Regions from separate parts of the Bradyrhizobium sp. CB2312 genome, predicted to be linked through region 1. Evidence: predicted binding sites of a transcription regulator. Region 1 holds the regulator's gene; the other holds the start of a gene.
What was found. The regulator PhoB, encoded in region 1, activates phosphate uptake and scavenging genes when phosphate is short. The targets are predictions, from matches to a motif close to TGTCATNNANCTGTCAT.

Region 1 (7,783 bases):
GCATCCCAGTGCTCGGCGCGATCTTCGCGGGTCCCCCGTCCTATCTCAGCCTGTTCAACGCCTCGCTGATCCTCGCCATCATGGTGCTCCCCTTCATCACCTCGATCTCGGTCGACGTGTTCAAGACGGTGCCGCCGGTGTTGAAGGAAGCCGCCTACGGCGTCGGCTGCACCACCTGGGAGGTCGTCCGCAGCGTCGTGATCCCCTACACCCGCGTCGGCGTCATCGGCGGCGTCATGCTGGCGCTCGGCCGCGCGCTCGGCGAGACCATGGCGGTGACCTTCATCATCGGCAACTCGTTCCGCATCTCCTCGTTGATCTTCGCCCCGGGCACCACGATCTCGGCGGCGATCGCATCCGAGTTCGCCGAAAGCGACGGCCTGCACCAGTCCGGCCTGATCCTGCTCGGCCTGCTGCTGTTCGTGCTGACGTTCTTCGTGCTCGCGGCCGCGCGCTTGATGCTGCTGCGTCTCGAAAAGAAGGCGGGAAAGTAACATGAACCCGATTTACGCACGCCGCCGCCGCATGGACATCGTCATCCGCGCGCTCTGCATTGCGGCCGCCGCCTTCGGCGTCACCTGGCTCGCGCTGATCCTGCTGACGCTGTTCTACAACGGCCTGAGCGGGCTCAACTTCCAGGTCTTCACCGAAAACACCCCGCCGCCCGGCTCGACCGAGGGCGGCCTGCTCAACGCCATCGTCGGCTCGGTGATCATGACGGTGCTCGGCGTCGGCATCGGCGCGCCGCTCGGCCTGTTCGCCGGCACCTATCTCGCCGAGTACGGCCGCAACGACAAGCTGACCTCGGTGATCCGTTTCATCAACGACATCCTGCTGTCGGCGCCCTCGATCATCATCGGCCTGTTCATCTACGGCGCGGTGGTGGTGCCGATGCGCGGCTTCTCGGCGATCGCCGGCTGCCTCGCGCTCGCGGTGATCGTCATCCCGGTGGTGCTGCGCACGACCGAGGACATGCTGCTCCTGGTGCCGAACGCATTGCGCGAGGCGGCCTCCGCGCTCGGCCTGCCGCGCTCGCTGGTGATCAAGCGCATCGCCTATCGCGCCGCGCGCTCGGGCCTCATCACCGGCGTGATGCTGGCCACCGCCCGCGTCGCCGGCGAGACCGCGCCGCTGCTCTTCACCGCGCTGTCGAACCAGTTCTTCAGCCTGAGCCTGAACAAGACGATGGCCAACCTGCCCGTGACCATCAACAACTTCGTGCAGAGCCCCTATGCCTACTGGAAGCAACTCGCCTGGAGCGGCGCCCTGCTGATCACGTTGACCGTGCTTGCCCTGAACATTGGCGCGCGCATCCTGAGCGCCGAGAGGACCGCAAAATGAGCGATATGTCAGTTACCGTCAGTACGCCCGTTCAGCACGGCTCGCAGCCGCTGCCCGAAGCTCCGGCCAAGGTGACGGTGCGCAACCTCAACTTCTATTACGGCGAGCACCACGCGCTGAAGAACATCAACCTGACGCTCGGCACCAACCGCGTCACGGCGTTCATCGGCCCGTCGGGCTGCGGCAAGTCGACCCTGCTGCGCATCTTCAACCGGATGTACGACCTCTATCCGGGCCAGCGCGTCACCGGTCAGCTGATGCTCGACCAGACCAACATCCTCGACCCCAAGCTGGACCTCAACCTGCTGCGCGCCCGCGTCGGCATGGTGTTCCAGAAGCCGACGCCGTTCCCGATGACGATCTACGAGAACATCGCGTTCGGCATCCGTCTCTATGAGAAGATCTCGAAATCCGAGATGGACGACCGCGTGGAGAAGGCGCTGCGCGGCGGCGCGCTCTGGAACGAGGTCAAGGACAAGCTCAACGCGTCCGGCCTGTCGCTCTCCGGCGGCCAGCAGCAGCGCCTCTGCATCGCCCGCACCGTTGCGGTGCGGCCCGAGGTGATCCTGTTCGACGAGCCCTGCTCGGCGCTCGACCCGATCTCGACCGCCAAGGTCGAGGAGCTGATCCAGGAGCTCTCCGAGAACTACACGATCGCGATCGTCACCCACAACATGCAGCAGGCGGCCCGCGTCTCCGACAAGACCGCCTTCATGTATCTCGGGGAGCTGATCGAGTTCGACGACACCAGCAAGATCTTCACGTCGCCGAGCGATCGGCGCACGCAGGATTACATCACCGGCCGGTTCGGCTGAGGAGACGGGATATGGGTTCTGAACATACCGCAAAGGCCTTCGACACCGACCTCCAGGAGCTCACCCGCCTGGTCGCCGAGATGGGCGGCATTGCCGAGCGCATGATCGTCGATTCCGTCGACGCGCTGATCCGCCGTGACGTCGCTCTCGGCCAGCGCGTCGTCACCACCGACGCCGACATCGACGCACTCCAGAAGAAGATCGAGGAGCGTGCCGTTCTCACCATCGCCCGGCGCCAGCCGATGGCGGTGGACCTGCGCGAGATCGTCGGCGCCATGCGCGTCGCGACCGATCTCGAGCGCATCGGCGACCTCGCCAAGAACATGGGCAAGCGCGTCGCGGCGCTGGAGACCGACTTCCATCCGCTGAAGCTGTTCCGCGGCCTCGAGCACATGACCGACCTCGTGCAGCAGCAGGTCAAGTCGGTGCTGGACGCCTACGCCGCGCACGACCTGCCGGCGGCGATGGCGGTGTGGAAGGGCGACGAGGAAGTCGACGCCATCTGCACCTCGCTGTTCCGCGAGCTCCTCACCTACATGATGGAGGATCCGCGCAACATCTCGTTCTGCATCCATCTGATGTTCTGCGCCAAGAACATCGAGCGCATCGGTGACCATGCCACCAACATCGCCGAGACCGTGTTCTACATGATCGAGGGCCAGGCGATCACCGACAAGCGGCCGAAGGGTGACATGACGACCTTTGCCACGACGGTCCCGAATAGCTGAAGAGTCAAGGAGCGACGACACCATGGGCGCACGCATTATGGTGGTTGAAGACGAGGAAGCTCTCACCGAGCTGCTTCGCTACAACCTCGAAGGCGACGGCTATGACGTCGAGACGGTGATGCGCGGCGACGACGCCGACACCCGTCTCAAGGAGCACATCCCCGACCTGATCGTGCTCGACTGGATGCTGCCGGGCCTCTCCGGCATCGAGCTGTGCCGGCGGCTGCGCACCCGCCCGGAGACCAAGCAGCTCCCAATCATCATGCTCACCGCGCGCGGCGAGGAGAGCGAGCGGGTGCGGGGTCTTGCGACCGGCGCCGACGATTACATCGTCAAGCCGTTCTCGGTGCCGGAGCTGCTGGCGCGCGTGAAGGGCCTCCTGCGTCGCGCAAGCCCGGAGCGGCTCGCCACCGTGCTCGCCTATGGCGACATCGAGCTCGACCGCGACAAGCGCCGCGTCGCGCGCTCGGGCCGGCCGATCGATCTCGGCCCGACCGAATATCGCCTGCTGGAGTTCTTCCTCGAGCATCCCGGCCGCGTGTTCTCGCGCGAGCAGCTGCTGGACAGCGTCTGGGGCCGCGACATCTACATCGACGAACGCACCGTCGACGTGCATATCGGCCGTCTGCGCAAGCTGCTCAATCTTGGCCGCGAGCAGGACCCGATCCGCACCGTCCGCGGTGCCGGCTACGCGCTCGACGACCGCTTCGCGAAGGCGGAGCAGACGTAAGTACGATTGCAAGCGTGCAAAATAAAAGCGCGCCAAGTGGCGCGCTTTTTATATGTCTCGGGTCGTCCCGGCCGCGTGCCGGGACGATGTCGTTTGAAGCAGTGTTCAGCGCGTGCCGGGCTTTGCCGGCGCACGGCGGCGATCCGCCGCCGGCTGGTAGGCGACGCGCGAGTGCTGCGCGCAATAGGGCAGGCCGGAGAGCGCCTTGCCGCCGCAGAAGAAGAAATCCGGGCTCGAGGGATCGCCGACCGGCCAGTGGCAGGTCGCCTCGTTCAGCTCCAGCAGCGACAGCCGCTGGCTCATCGGCACCACGTTGTCGTAGGTGACCGGCTCGGCCTCCACCTCGACCTCGAAGGCCTGCGCCAGTGCGGTATTGCCGCGCGAGATCGGACGGCTCACGCGCATCATGTGCTGCGCGGGGCGGGCCTTGCGCGGCCGGGGCGCTGCCGATGAGGGGCTCTTGGCGCGGCCGGACAGGCCGAGCCTGTGCACTTTGCCGATCACGGCATTGCGGGTCACATTGCCGAGCTCGGCCGCGATCTGGCTGGCCGAAAGTCCGGCCTCCCAGAGCTTTTTCAGCTGCTCGACGCGATCATCGGACCAGGTCAAAACCGTCATTGCACCCTTTCCCTCGCTGCCGGCCAGCCATCCTGGGGCCTCACAGCGAATGCCTAAGCCTTGAAAAACCCGTGCCGCCAGAATCCCTTAAGGCTCGCCGGGCACGCGAGGTGCGCCCGAACGTTTACGCCGGTACATGAGGACTCTTGGGATCAGAACTGCTGCACGAGATGTCGTATCTGACAGTCCAAACGCTACAATATGGCGTGACTCGCGCGCAAGAGTCCGCCGACTCGCTTCCACATGTTCCGTGGTGAAAATCCCGCAAAATCGGCACCGCAAGACTACGGATTCAGCGTTTCCCGGGGCTTTCCGGGCGGCATTGACACCCGTCTCACCAGGCATAAGATAGTCGCACGTGCCGCCCTTAAAAGGCGGCACGTTTCGTTTTCCGGGCCGGTCAATGGTGCGTTGCGCAACGCATTCAGGCCGTCCGCAACATCCAAGTGATCGTCATGACCAACAGCGCCGCGCCGCATTTGCTTCCCGTTTTCGCCAGGGCCGACCTCGGTTTCGAGCGCGGCGAAGGCTGCTGGCTGATCGCGACCAATGGCGAGCGCTATCTCGATTTCACCTCGGGCGTCGCGGTGAACGCGCTCGGCCACGCCCATCCCGCGCTCGTCAAGGCGTTGCAAGAGCAAGCGACGAAGCTGTGGCATATGTCGAACCTGTTCCAGAGCCCGGACGGCGAGAAGCTCGCCGCGCGCCTGTGCAGCGAGAGCTTTGCGGACTTCGTTTTCTTCTGCAATTCCGGCGCCGAAGCGCTGGAGGGCGTGATCAAGCTGGTCCGCCATCATCATTTCTCCAAGGGGCATCCCGAGCGCTACCGCATCATCACCTTCGAAGGCGCCTTCCACGGCCGCACGCTGGCAACGCTGGCTGCGACGGGGGCTGCAAAATATCTCGAAGGTTTTGGTCCGCCGATGGACGGTTTCGACCAGGTGCCGCATGGCGACATCGAGGCCGTGAAGAAGGCGATCGGCCCGCAGACCGCCGGCATCCTGATCGAGCCGATCCAGGGCGAGGGCGGCGTGCGTTCGTCGCCGCCCGCCTTCCTCAAGGCGTTGCGCCAGCTCTGCGACGACAAGGGCCTGCTGCTCGCGTTCGACGAGGTGCAGACCGGCATGGGCCGTACCGGCGATCTCTTCGCTCACCGGCGCACCGGCGTGACGCCTGACGTGATGTCGCTGGCCAAAGCGCTCGGCGGCGGCTTCCCGATCGGCGCGATCCTCGCGACCGCGGAGGCGGCGGCCGGCATGGGCCCTGGCTCGCACGGCTCGACCTTCGGCGGCAATCCGCTCGCGATCTCGGCTGCGAACGCCGTTCTCGACGTCATGCTCAAGCCCGGCTTCTTCGATCACGTGCAGAAGATGTCGCTGCTGCTCAAGCAGAAGCTCGCCTCCGTGATCGATCGTCATCCCGATGTCGTCAGCGAAGTGCGCGGCGAGGGCCTCCTGATCGGCATCAAGGCCGTGGTGCCCTCCGCCGATCTCGTCGCGGCGCTGCGCAACGAAAAATTGCTCACCGTCGGCGCCGGCGACAATGTCGTGCGTTTCCTGCCGCCTCTCGTCGTCACCGAAGCCGAGATCGAGGATGGCGTCGCGCGGCTCGAGCGCGCCTGCACGGCGCTTGCCGGCAACAAGCGGGCGGCAAGCTGATGACCAGTTCACCCAAGCATTTCCTCGACATCAACGAGCTGCCGCTGACGGAGCTCAAGCGGATGCTCGCCGCATCCTCCGCGATGAAGGCGAAGCAGAAGGCCCACCAGCCGGTGAAGCCGCTCGAAGGCAAGACGCTGGCGATGATCTTCGAGCGTCCCTCGACCCGCACCCGCGTGTCGTTCGACGTCGCCATGCGCCAGCTCGGCGGCGAGCCCATCATGCTCACCGGCGCCGAGATGCAACTCGGCCGCGGCGAGACCATCGCCGACACCGCGCGCGTGCTGTCGCGCTATGTCGACGCCATCATGATCCGCATCCTCAACCACGAGGCGCTGCTGGAGCTTGCGCAACACGCGACCGTGCCCGTCATCAACGGCCTGACGCGGCGTTCGCATCCCTGCCAGGTGATGGCCGACCTCATGACCTATGAGGAGCATCGCGGCCCGATCGAGGGCCGGACGGTGGCCTGGACCGGCGACGACAACAACGTGCTGGCCTCCTGGGCCCACGCCGCCGAGCGCTTCAAGTTCAAGCTCAATGTCGCAACGCCCCCGGAGCTCGCGCCGAAGAAGGTGATGCGCGACTGGATCAAGGCGACGAACGCGCCGATCGTGCTCGGCACCGATCCCGAGGCCGCCGTGAAGGGCGCCGACTGCGTCGTCACCGACACCTGGGTGTCGATGGGCGACAAGGAAGGCGAGCACCGTCACAACGTGCTCAAGCCCTACCAGGTCAATGCCAAGCTGATGTCGCTGGCCAAGCCCGACGCGCTGTTCATGCACTGCCTGCCGGCCCATCGCGGCGAGGAGGTCACGGACGAAGTGATCGACGGCCCGCAATCGGTCGTGTTCGACGAGGCAGAAAATCGTCTGCATGCGCAGAAGGGCATTCTGGCCTGGTGCTTCGACGCGGTGAAGTAATCTCACCTGTAGCCAGGATGGAGCCAACGGGTCGGCGCGAAGCGCCGCCCGATGACAGGCTCCGCGAAATCCGGGTTTGCGTCAGCAGACGGAGTGGGCCCGGATTACGCTGCGCTCCATCCGGGCTACGCGGGCTATGACGCAATCCCGTGGCCATGAGGTCCCGTGTCAACGCTTCGCGCGCCCCGGGACGACATCGAATTTGCGTTATCGTGTGCGATCATAACTGCATCCGGAACACACCGCCTCGCGACCCTTCCATTTCACCACCTCCGACCCCAGATAAAGCGCCATGGTTTTCCAATCCCCTGACATGAAAACCGGGCCTGAAGGCCCGGTTCGCGCGCCATCAGCGGTTCCGATCGATGACGCCGTGCTGCCCTACGAGGTCGACGCGCTTGACGTGCGCGGTCGCCTGGTGCGGCTTGGGCCCGCGCTCGACGAGATCCTGACCAAGCACGATTATCCGGCGCCGGTCGGCAAGCTGCTCGGCGAGGCCATCGTGCTGACGACGCTGCTCGGCTCGGCGCTGAAATTCGAGGGCCGCTTCATCCTCCAGGCCCAGACCGACGGTCCGGTGTCGTTCCTGGTGGTGGACTACCAGGCGCCGGATCGCCTGCGCGCCTATGCGCGCTTCGATGCCGCGCGGCTCGGTGACGCCAAGGATTCCGGGACGCTGCTCGGCCGCGGTCATCTCGCCATGACCATCGACCAGGGCCCCGACATGAGCCGCTACCAGGGCCTGGTCGCGCTCGACGGCGGTGGTTTGGAAGACGCCGCTCACGAATATTTCCTGCGCTCCGAGCAGATCCCGACCAAGGTGCGCCTTGCTGTCGGCGAGGAGTGGCGCAGTAGCGACGGCGGTAAGCACCGCTGGCGCGCCGGCGGCATGCTGATGCAGTTTCTGCCGAAAGCGCCCGAGCGCGCGCGGCAGGCGGATTTGCATCCCGGCGATGCTCCCGAAGGCGCC
Region 2 (7,783 bases), 4.8 Mb from region 1:
CCCTCAAATCCCTGCCCGTCGGGACCGCCTATGCGGTCTGGACCGGGATCGGCGCGGTCGGCACCGCCACGCTCGGCATCTTCCTGTTTGGCGAGCCCGCCACCGCCTTCCGCCTCGCCAGCATCGGGCTGATCGTTGCCGGCATCGTCGGCCTGAAGCTCGTCACCTGAAGAGCTGGACTGCCCACCAGGTCAGCGCAGCCACGATCGCCGAGGCCGGGATCGTGATCACCCAGGCATAGACGATCGAGCTTGCGACGTTCCAGCGCACCGCCGAAACCCGGCGGGCTGCGCCGACGCCGACGATGGCGCCAGTGATGGTGTGGGTGGTCGAGACGGGAACGCCGAGGAACGTCGCCATGAACAGGGTCGCGGCACCGCCGGTCTCGGCGCAAAAGCCCTGCATCGGCGTCAGTTTGGTGATGCGCAGGCCCATGGTGCGGACGATGCGCCAGCCCCCCATCAGCGTCCCCAGCGCCATCGCCGCCTGGCACGACAGCACCACCCAGAAGGGCACCGAGAATTCGCTGCCGAGATGGCCTTGCGAATAGAGCAGCACGGCGATGATGCCCATGGTCTTCTGCGCATCATTGCCGCCATGGCCGAGCGAATAGAGCGAGGCGGAGGCGAATTGCAGGATGCGGAACGCGCGATCGACCGCGAACGGCGTCGAGCGCACCGAGAGCCAGGACACGATCGCCACCAGCAGCATCGCCAGCAGGAAGCCGACCAGCGGCGACAGCACGATCGCCAGCACCGTCTTCGACAGACCGCTCCACACCGCCGCCGAAATCCCGGCCTTGGCCATGCCGCCGCCGACGAGGCCGCCGATCAGCGCATGCGACGAGGAGGACGGGATGCCCAGCGCCCAGGTCACGAGGTTCCAGATGATGGCGCCGATGAGAGCGGCGAAGATCACCTGGGCATCGACGATCGAGGGATCGATGATGCCGGTTCCGATGGTCTGGGCGACGTGCAGGCCGAACACCATGAAGGCGACGAAATTGAAGAACGCGGCCCAGAACACCGCGAATTGCGGCCGCAGCACGCGGGTCGACACGATGGTCGCGATCGAATTGGCGGCGTCGTGCAGGCCGTTCAGGAAGTCGAACAGCAGCGCGACGGCGATCAGTCCGACCAGGACGGGAAGACCCAACACGGCATCCACGGCGGCCCTGCCTTACTCTTCGCGCATGATCTCCGCGCAAACGCGTTCCGCGTTTGTCGCGAAGGAAAACCGCTGCACACTTTTCCGGATCATGCGCTAGACCTGCTCGATGACGATGCTGTTGATCTCGTTCGCGACGTCGTCAAAGCGGTCGGCCACTTTCTCCAGATGGTCGTAGATCTCGACGCCGACGATGAAATCCATCGCGTTGCCATCGCGATGCTTGAGGAACAATTCCTTCAGCCCGATGTCATGGAGGTCGTCGACGCGCCCCTCGAGCTTGGTCAGTTCCTCCGTGATGGCGGTCAGCATCGCGACGTTCGGTCCGATCGATTGCAACAGCGGCAATGCGCGTCCGACCAGATTGGCGCACTCGATCAGGAGCCCGCCGATCTCGCGCATCGGCGGCTCGAACGTGCGGACCTCGAACAGCATCACGGCCTTGGCGGTCTGCTGCATCTGGTCGATGGCGTCGTCCATCGAGGTGATGAGGTTCTTGATGTCGCCGCGATCGAACGGCGTGATGAAAGTGCGTCGCACCGCCGTCAGCACCTCGCGGGTGATGTTGTCGGCCTCGTTCTCGAACTGGTTGACGCGCTGGCAATAGACCGGCGTCTCCTCGCCGCCATTGAGCACGCCCTGGAGTGCAACGGCGCCCTGAATCACGGTCTGGGCATGGCGGTCGAACAGTTCGAAAAAGCGCTCTTCCCTGGGAAGCAGAGCGCGAAACCAACGCATCATGGGGTCGCTACCGGCTCGAAATGGCCCGGCCCGAACGAGCCGTCACAAAACTGTCATAGACCATTTCGACGCCGCGCGCGTGTCTTCTCACGCCCGCGGAGCCGGATCATCCACCGCTTTAGCGCACCAATGAAATTGATGCGATATCAATGATTTAGAGCGAGCGCCGGAAGTAATGGGCGATTTCGCCAATGACGCCGCGGCGGAAGGTGAGCACGCAGACCACGAAAATCGAGCCCTGAATCACCGTCACCCACTGGCCGAAGCCCGCCAGGTATTGCTGCATGGCGATGATGGCGAAGGCACCAACCACCGGGCCGAAGATGGTGCCGAGACCGCCAACCAGCGTCATCAGCACGACCTCGCCCGACATCGTCCAGTGCACGTCGGTGAGTGAGGCGTTCTGCGCCACGAACACCTTCAGCGCACCGGCAAAGCCCGCCAGCGTCCCCGACAGCACGAACGCCAGGAACTTGTACTGGTCGGTGCGATAGCCGAGCGAGATCGCGCGCGGCTCGTTCTCGCGGATCGACTTCAACACCTCGCCGAACGGCGAGTTGATGATGCGGTAGATCAGCAGGAAGCCGGCGAGGAAGCCGACCAGCACGACGTAATAGAGCACGGTCGGCTTCGACAGATCGAGCACGCCGAACATGCGTCCCTGCGGAATGCCCTGGATGCCGTCCTCACCATGGGTGAACGGCGCCTGGAGATAGATGAAGTACAAGAGCTGCGAGAGCGCCAGGGTGATCATCGAGAAATAGATGCCCTGGCGGCGGATCGAGATGTAGCCGGTGATGATCGAGAGCGCGAAAGCCGCGGCGACACCGACGAGAATGCCGAGCTCCGGCGGCAGCGCCCATACTTTCAGCGCGTGAGCGCTGCAATAACCGGCGGTGCCCATAAACATCGCGTGACCGAACGACAGCAGTCCGCCGTAACCGATCAGCAGGTTGAAGGCGCAGGCCAGCAGCGCGAAGCACAGCGCCTGCATCACGAAGAACGGATAGACCCCCGTGAAGGGCACCGACGCCAGCAGCAGCGCCATCAGCACGAATACGATCATCTCGTCGCGCATCGCACGCGGGGTTACCGGCAGCGTGTCGTCCGTCAAGGCTGTCATATCAGGCCGCCCTTCCCGTCAATCCCGTTGGCTTCACCAAGAGCACCAGCACCATCAGCACGAACACGACGGTGTTGGACGCCTCGGGGTAGAAATATTTGGTCAGCCCCTCGATCACACCGAGCGCAAAGCCGGTGATGATGGAGCCCATGATCGATCCCATGCCGCCGATCACGACCACCGCGAACACGACGATGATGAGGTCGGCGCCCATCAGCGGCCGCACCTGGTTGATCGGCGCCGAAAGCACGCCGGCGAGCGCGGCAAGGCCGACGCCGAGACCATAGGTCAGCGTGATCATGCGCGGAACGTTGATGCCGAAAGCGCGTACCAGCGTCGGATTCTCGGTGGCGGCGCGCAGGTAGGCGCCGAGCCGCGTCTTCTCGATCAGGAACCAGGTCGCCAGACACACCACCAGCGAGAAAATGACCACCCAGCCGCGATAGACGGGCAAGAACATGAAGCCGAGATTCATGCCGCCCTTGAGCTGGTCCGGAATGGCGTAAGGCAGGCCGGAGGAGCCGAAATAGTTCTGGAACACGCCCTGCACGATCAGCGCGATGCCGAAGGTGAGGAGCAGGCCGTAGAGGTGATCGAGCCCGGTCAGCCATTGCAGCATGGTCCGTTCCAGGATCATGCCGAAGATGCCGACGATGATGGGGGCCAGCAGCAACGCCCACCAGTAATTGATGCCGCCGAGGTTGAGCAGGAAATAGGCGACGAAGGCGCCCATCATGTAGAGCGCGCCATGGGCGAAATTGATGATGTTGAGCATGCCGAAGATCACGGCAAGCCCGAGACTGAGCAGCGCGTAGAACGAGCCGTTGATCAGTCCCACCAGTAGCTGAGCGTAAAGAGCCTGCATCGATCCCGCACCCGGTCCCTTCGGCGTTCCCTAGAGTTGCCCGCCGGCTCGAAGCCGGCGGGCTGTTGGTCTTACTTCTTGAGCAGCGCGCACTTGCTCTCGGAGAGCGGCGTGAAGGCCTGGTCGCCCGGCACCGTGCCAACCAGCTTGTAGAAGTCCCACGGTCCCTTGGACTCCGAGGGCTTCTTCACCTCGAACAGATAGGCGTTGTGGATGGTGCGGCCGTTGGGCTGGATCTCGCCCTTGCCGAACAGATCGTCCTCGGTCGGCATCGACTTCATCTTCTCGACGACCTTGACTCCGTCATGCGGATTGCCGCCGAGGGCTTCGAGGGCCTTGAGGTAGTGGCGCACGCCCGCATAGACGCCCGCCTGCACCATGGTCGGCGGAGCGTTGTTCTTCATCTTCTCCGAGAACCTCTTGGAGAAGGCGCGGGTCTTGTCGTCCATGTCCCAGTAGAAGGTCTCGGTGAAGTTGAGGCCTTGCGCGGTCTCGAGGCCGATCGCCTTGACGTCGGTGAGGAACAACAGCAGCGCCGCGAGCTTCTGGCCGCCCTTGACGATGCCGAATTCGGCCGCCTGCTTGATCGAGTTGGTGGTGTCGCCGCCGGCATTGGCAAGGCCGATGATCTTGGCCTTGGAGGCCTGCGCCTGCAGCAGGAAGGACGAGAAGTCCGGCGTGTTCAGCGGATGCTTGACGCCGCCGACGACCTTGCCGCCGTTGGCGGTGACCACCGCGGTGGTGTCGCGCTCGAGCGCCGCGCCGAAGGCGTAGTCCGCGGTCAGGAAGAACCAGCTGTCGCCCCCGGCCTTCACCAGCGCCTGGCCCGTGGTGTGGGCCAGCATGTAGGTATCGTAGGTCCAGTGCACGGTGTTGGGCGAGCACTGTGCGTTGGTGAGGTCCGAGGTCGCTGCGCCAGAGTTGATGTAGACGCCGTTCTTTTCCTTGATGACGTTATTGACCGCGAGCGCCACGCCGGAATTCGGCACGTCGACGATGACGTCGACCTTGTCGACGTCGAACCACTGCCGCGCGATCGCGGTGCCGATGTCGGGCTTGTTCTGGTGATCGCCGGAGATGATGTCGATCTTCCAGCCCTTCGCCGCAAGACCAGAATCTTCAACGGCCATCTGCGCGGCGAGCGTCGAGCCGGGACCGCCGAGATCGGCGTAGAGGCCCGACTGATCGGACAGCGCGCCGATCTTGACGGTCTTGTCCTGCGCGAACGCGACGCCTGTTGCGGCGAAGGTGAGCGCGGTGGTCAGCAGCAATGACGCAATCGACCTGGTCTTCATGCAACGTTCCTTTTGAATTTTCTCTTTGGCCGTTCTTAGTTTGAGCACGATCGCTTCGGAAAACCGCTACACACTTTGTGCCAACGCGGCCCTGCCGGTCCTGATCATGCTCTAGACACCGAGATAGGTGTGGAGCTTGTCCATGTTGGCGGCAAGCTCCGAATTGGAAAATCCGTCAATGATCTTGCCGTGTTCGACCACGTAGTAGCGGTCGGCGACGGTGGAAGCGAAGCGGAAGTTCTGCTCGACGAGGAGGATCGTGAAGCCCTCCTTCTTGAGCCGCGCAATGGTGTGACCGATCTGCTGGATGATGACGGGCGCAAGACCTTCGGTCGGCTCGTCCAGCATCAGGAAGCTCGCGCCGGTGCGCAGGATGCGCGCGATCGCCAGCATCTGCTGCTCGCCGCCGGACAGCTTGGTGCCCTGGCTGTTCAGCCGTTCCTTCAGGTTCGGGAACAGATCGAAGATCTGATCGAGCGGCAGTCCGCCCGCGCGGACCACCGGCGGCAGCAGCAAATTCTCGCGCACGTCGAGGCTGGAGAAGATCCCCCGCTCTTCCGGACAGAACGCGATGCCCATGCGGGCGATCTTGTCGGAGGTCGCGCGGATGATGTCCTGGTTGTTGAACTTCACCGAGCCGGTCCGCTTGCCGATGATGCCCATGATCGACTTCAGCGTGGTGGTCTTGCCGGCGCCATTGCGCCCGAGCAGGGTGACGACCTCGCCTGCATTCACGTCGAAGTTGATCCCGTGCAGGATGTGGGACTCGCCGTACCAGGCCTCGAGGTTGCGGACCTGAAGGATGTTGCCGCCGGTGGCGGCCTTCGCGGGAGCTTCGGCCATCGCAGTCTCAGGCATGACCGGCTCCCAGATAGGCTTCCTTGACGCGCTCGTCTTTGGTGAGCTCTGCGTAATGCCCCTGCGCCAGCACCTGCCCGCGCGTCAGCACGGTGATGATGTCGGAGAGATTGGCGACGACGCTCAAATTATGCTCGACCATCAGGATGGTGTATTTCGCGGAGATGCGCTTGATCAGCGCCGCGATTTTGTCGATGTCCTCGTGGCCCATGCCGGCCATCGGCTCGTCCAGCAGCATCATCTCAGGGTCGAGCGCGAGCGTGGTTGCGATCTCAAGTGCGCGCTTGCGCCCGTAGGGCATCTCGACCGCGGGCGTGTTGGCAAACTCGCTGAGGCCGACATCGTTCAACAGCTCGCGTGCGCGATCGTTGAAGCGGTTGAGCACGGACTTCGAGCGCCAGAAGTCGAACGAGGAGCCGTGCTGGCGCTGGAGCGCGACACGGACGTTTTCCAGCGCGGTGAGATGCGGAAACACCGCCGAGATCTGGAACGAACGAACGAGACCCATGCGGGCCACGTCGGCCGGCGCCATCGCGGTGATGTCCTGGCCCTTGTACAGGATTTTCCCGGCAGACGGTTTCAGGAACTTGGTCAAAAGATTGAAGCACGTCGTCTTGCCGGCACCGTTCGGGCCGATCAGCGCGTGAATGCTCCCACGGCGGACTTTGAGCGCAACGTCGCGGACGGCGAAGAAACCCGCGAACTCCTTGGTCAAGCCTTCCGTTTCGAGAATGAACTCATCGGCCAAACAGATTTCCCCCTACCCGCACGACGCGCTGGCCGCGCGTGGCTGTCCTTGTTTACTTCGGCTTTCCGGAGGCCTTGGAGCCTGTCCCGGAACGCCGCCTCCGGGCGCGGAATATGCCGGAGGTGACGGGGGTTAGGCAAGGCGGAAAGCTGAGCAGATCAGGCCTCCGGCTGGGATACAAATGCTCCCTTAGTCGGAGACGTTTTGATGTCGCCTGCCTGGCCTCCCGGTTCGCGAAAGCTCCGGTCATCAAGCCGTCGTTAACGGTCTTTCGTTCCCCGCACCAGCCTTCATAGAAAATTTTCCCGCAACATGGATCATGTGCGGGTTTTACATGCCAGGAATATTGTTTTGGATTTCGCAAGCGCCGCTCCCTCCGTCGTCAAGTCGATCCGGCAGCGTGATCTCCTGAACACGTGGCTGCGACTTTATGCGCGCGAGCAGATGGTGCCGGCGATCTGGGAGTATCAGCCGGCAAGACTCGAGGATGAGCTGTCGGATCTCATTTATTACACGGTGGACACCTCAGCTCCGACGCCGCGGCTGACCATCCAGAGCGAAGGCACTCGCATCTCGCGCGCGTACGGACATACCGGCAAGGGCGTTCTGCTCGACGACTATATCGGGCCACGACTCGTGCCGTTCGTGATGCCGATCTATTACGAATGCGTCGCGCGCGGACTTCCGGTCTACAGCGTTGCTGAGGTCGACGACATCTACGGCCGCGTCGTAGCCTATGAGCGCCTGCTGCTGCCGTTCCAGACCGACGGCAAGATCTGCCACGTCATCGCCTCGCTCAAGACCTTCTGCGAGGACGGCGGCTTCGAGATCAAGAATCTGATGCGCGGAAATGACGCGCTGCCACGCCCGAAGCTGCGCGCGGTGATCGACTGCGACCTGTTTCATCGTGCCCCCGGCCGCATTGCGGCGGCCGACGTGGTCGAGCTCGTCGATCAGCCCGGCGTCACCACCACCGAGATCATCGA

Region 2: the regulator PhoB is predicted to act here: its motif matches at 1,949-1,965, upstream of QA642_RS27770 (DUF47 domain-containing protein).

What each region holds. Positions count from the first base shown of each region.
Region 1 is NZ_CP121668.1:709,778-717,560, forward strand. Features, by position in the region: gene pstC (phosphate ABC transporter permease subunit PstC) at 1-494, shown strand, start outside; gene pstA (phosphate ABC transporter permease PstA) at 496-1,341, shown strand; gene pstB (phosphate ABC transporter ATP-binding protein PstB) at 1,338-2,156, shown strand; gene phoU (phosphate signaling complex protein PhoU) at 2,168-2,884, shown strand; gene phoB (phosphate regulon transcriptional regulator PhoB) at 2,907-3,614, shown strand; gene QA642_RS03370 (GcrA family cell cycle regulator) at 3,720-4,232, opposite strand; gene QA642_RS03375 (aspartate aminotransferase family protein) at 4,688-5,890, shown strand; gene argF (ornithine carbamoyltransferase) at 5,890-6,813, shown strand; gene QA642_RS03385 (Hsp33 family molecular chaperone) at 7,106-7,783, shown strand, end outside.
Region 2 is NZ_CP121668.1:5,642,931-5,650,713, forward strand. Features, by position in the region: gene sugE (quaternary ammonium compound efflux SMR transporter SugE) at 1-170, shown strand, start outside; gene QA642_RS27765 (inorganic phosphate transporter) at 163-1,167, opposite strand; gene QA642_RS27770 (DUF47 domain-containing protein) at 1,264-1,908, opposite strand; gene QA642_RS27775 (branched-chain amino acid ABC transporter permease) at 2,063-3,031, opposite strand; gene QA642_RS27780 (branched-chain amino acid ABC transporter permease) at 3,033-3,896, opposite strand; gene QA642_RS27785 (ABC transporter substrate-binding protein) at 3,968-5,191, opposite strand; gene QA642_RS27790 (ABC transporter ATP-binding protein) at 5,303-6,049, opposite strand; gene QA642_RS27795 (ABC transporter ATP-binding protein) at 6,042-6,797, opposite strand; gene QA642_RS27800 (hypothetical protein) at 7,110-7,783, shown strand, end outside.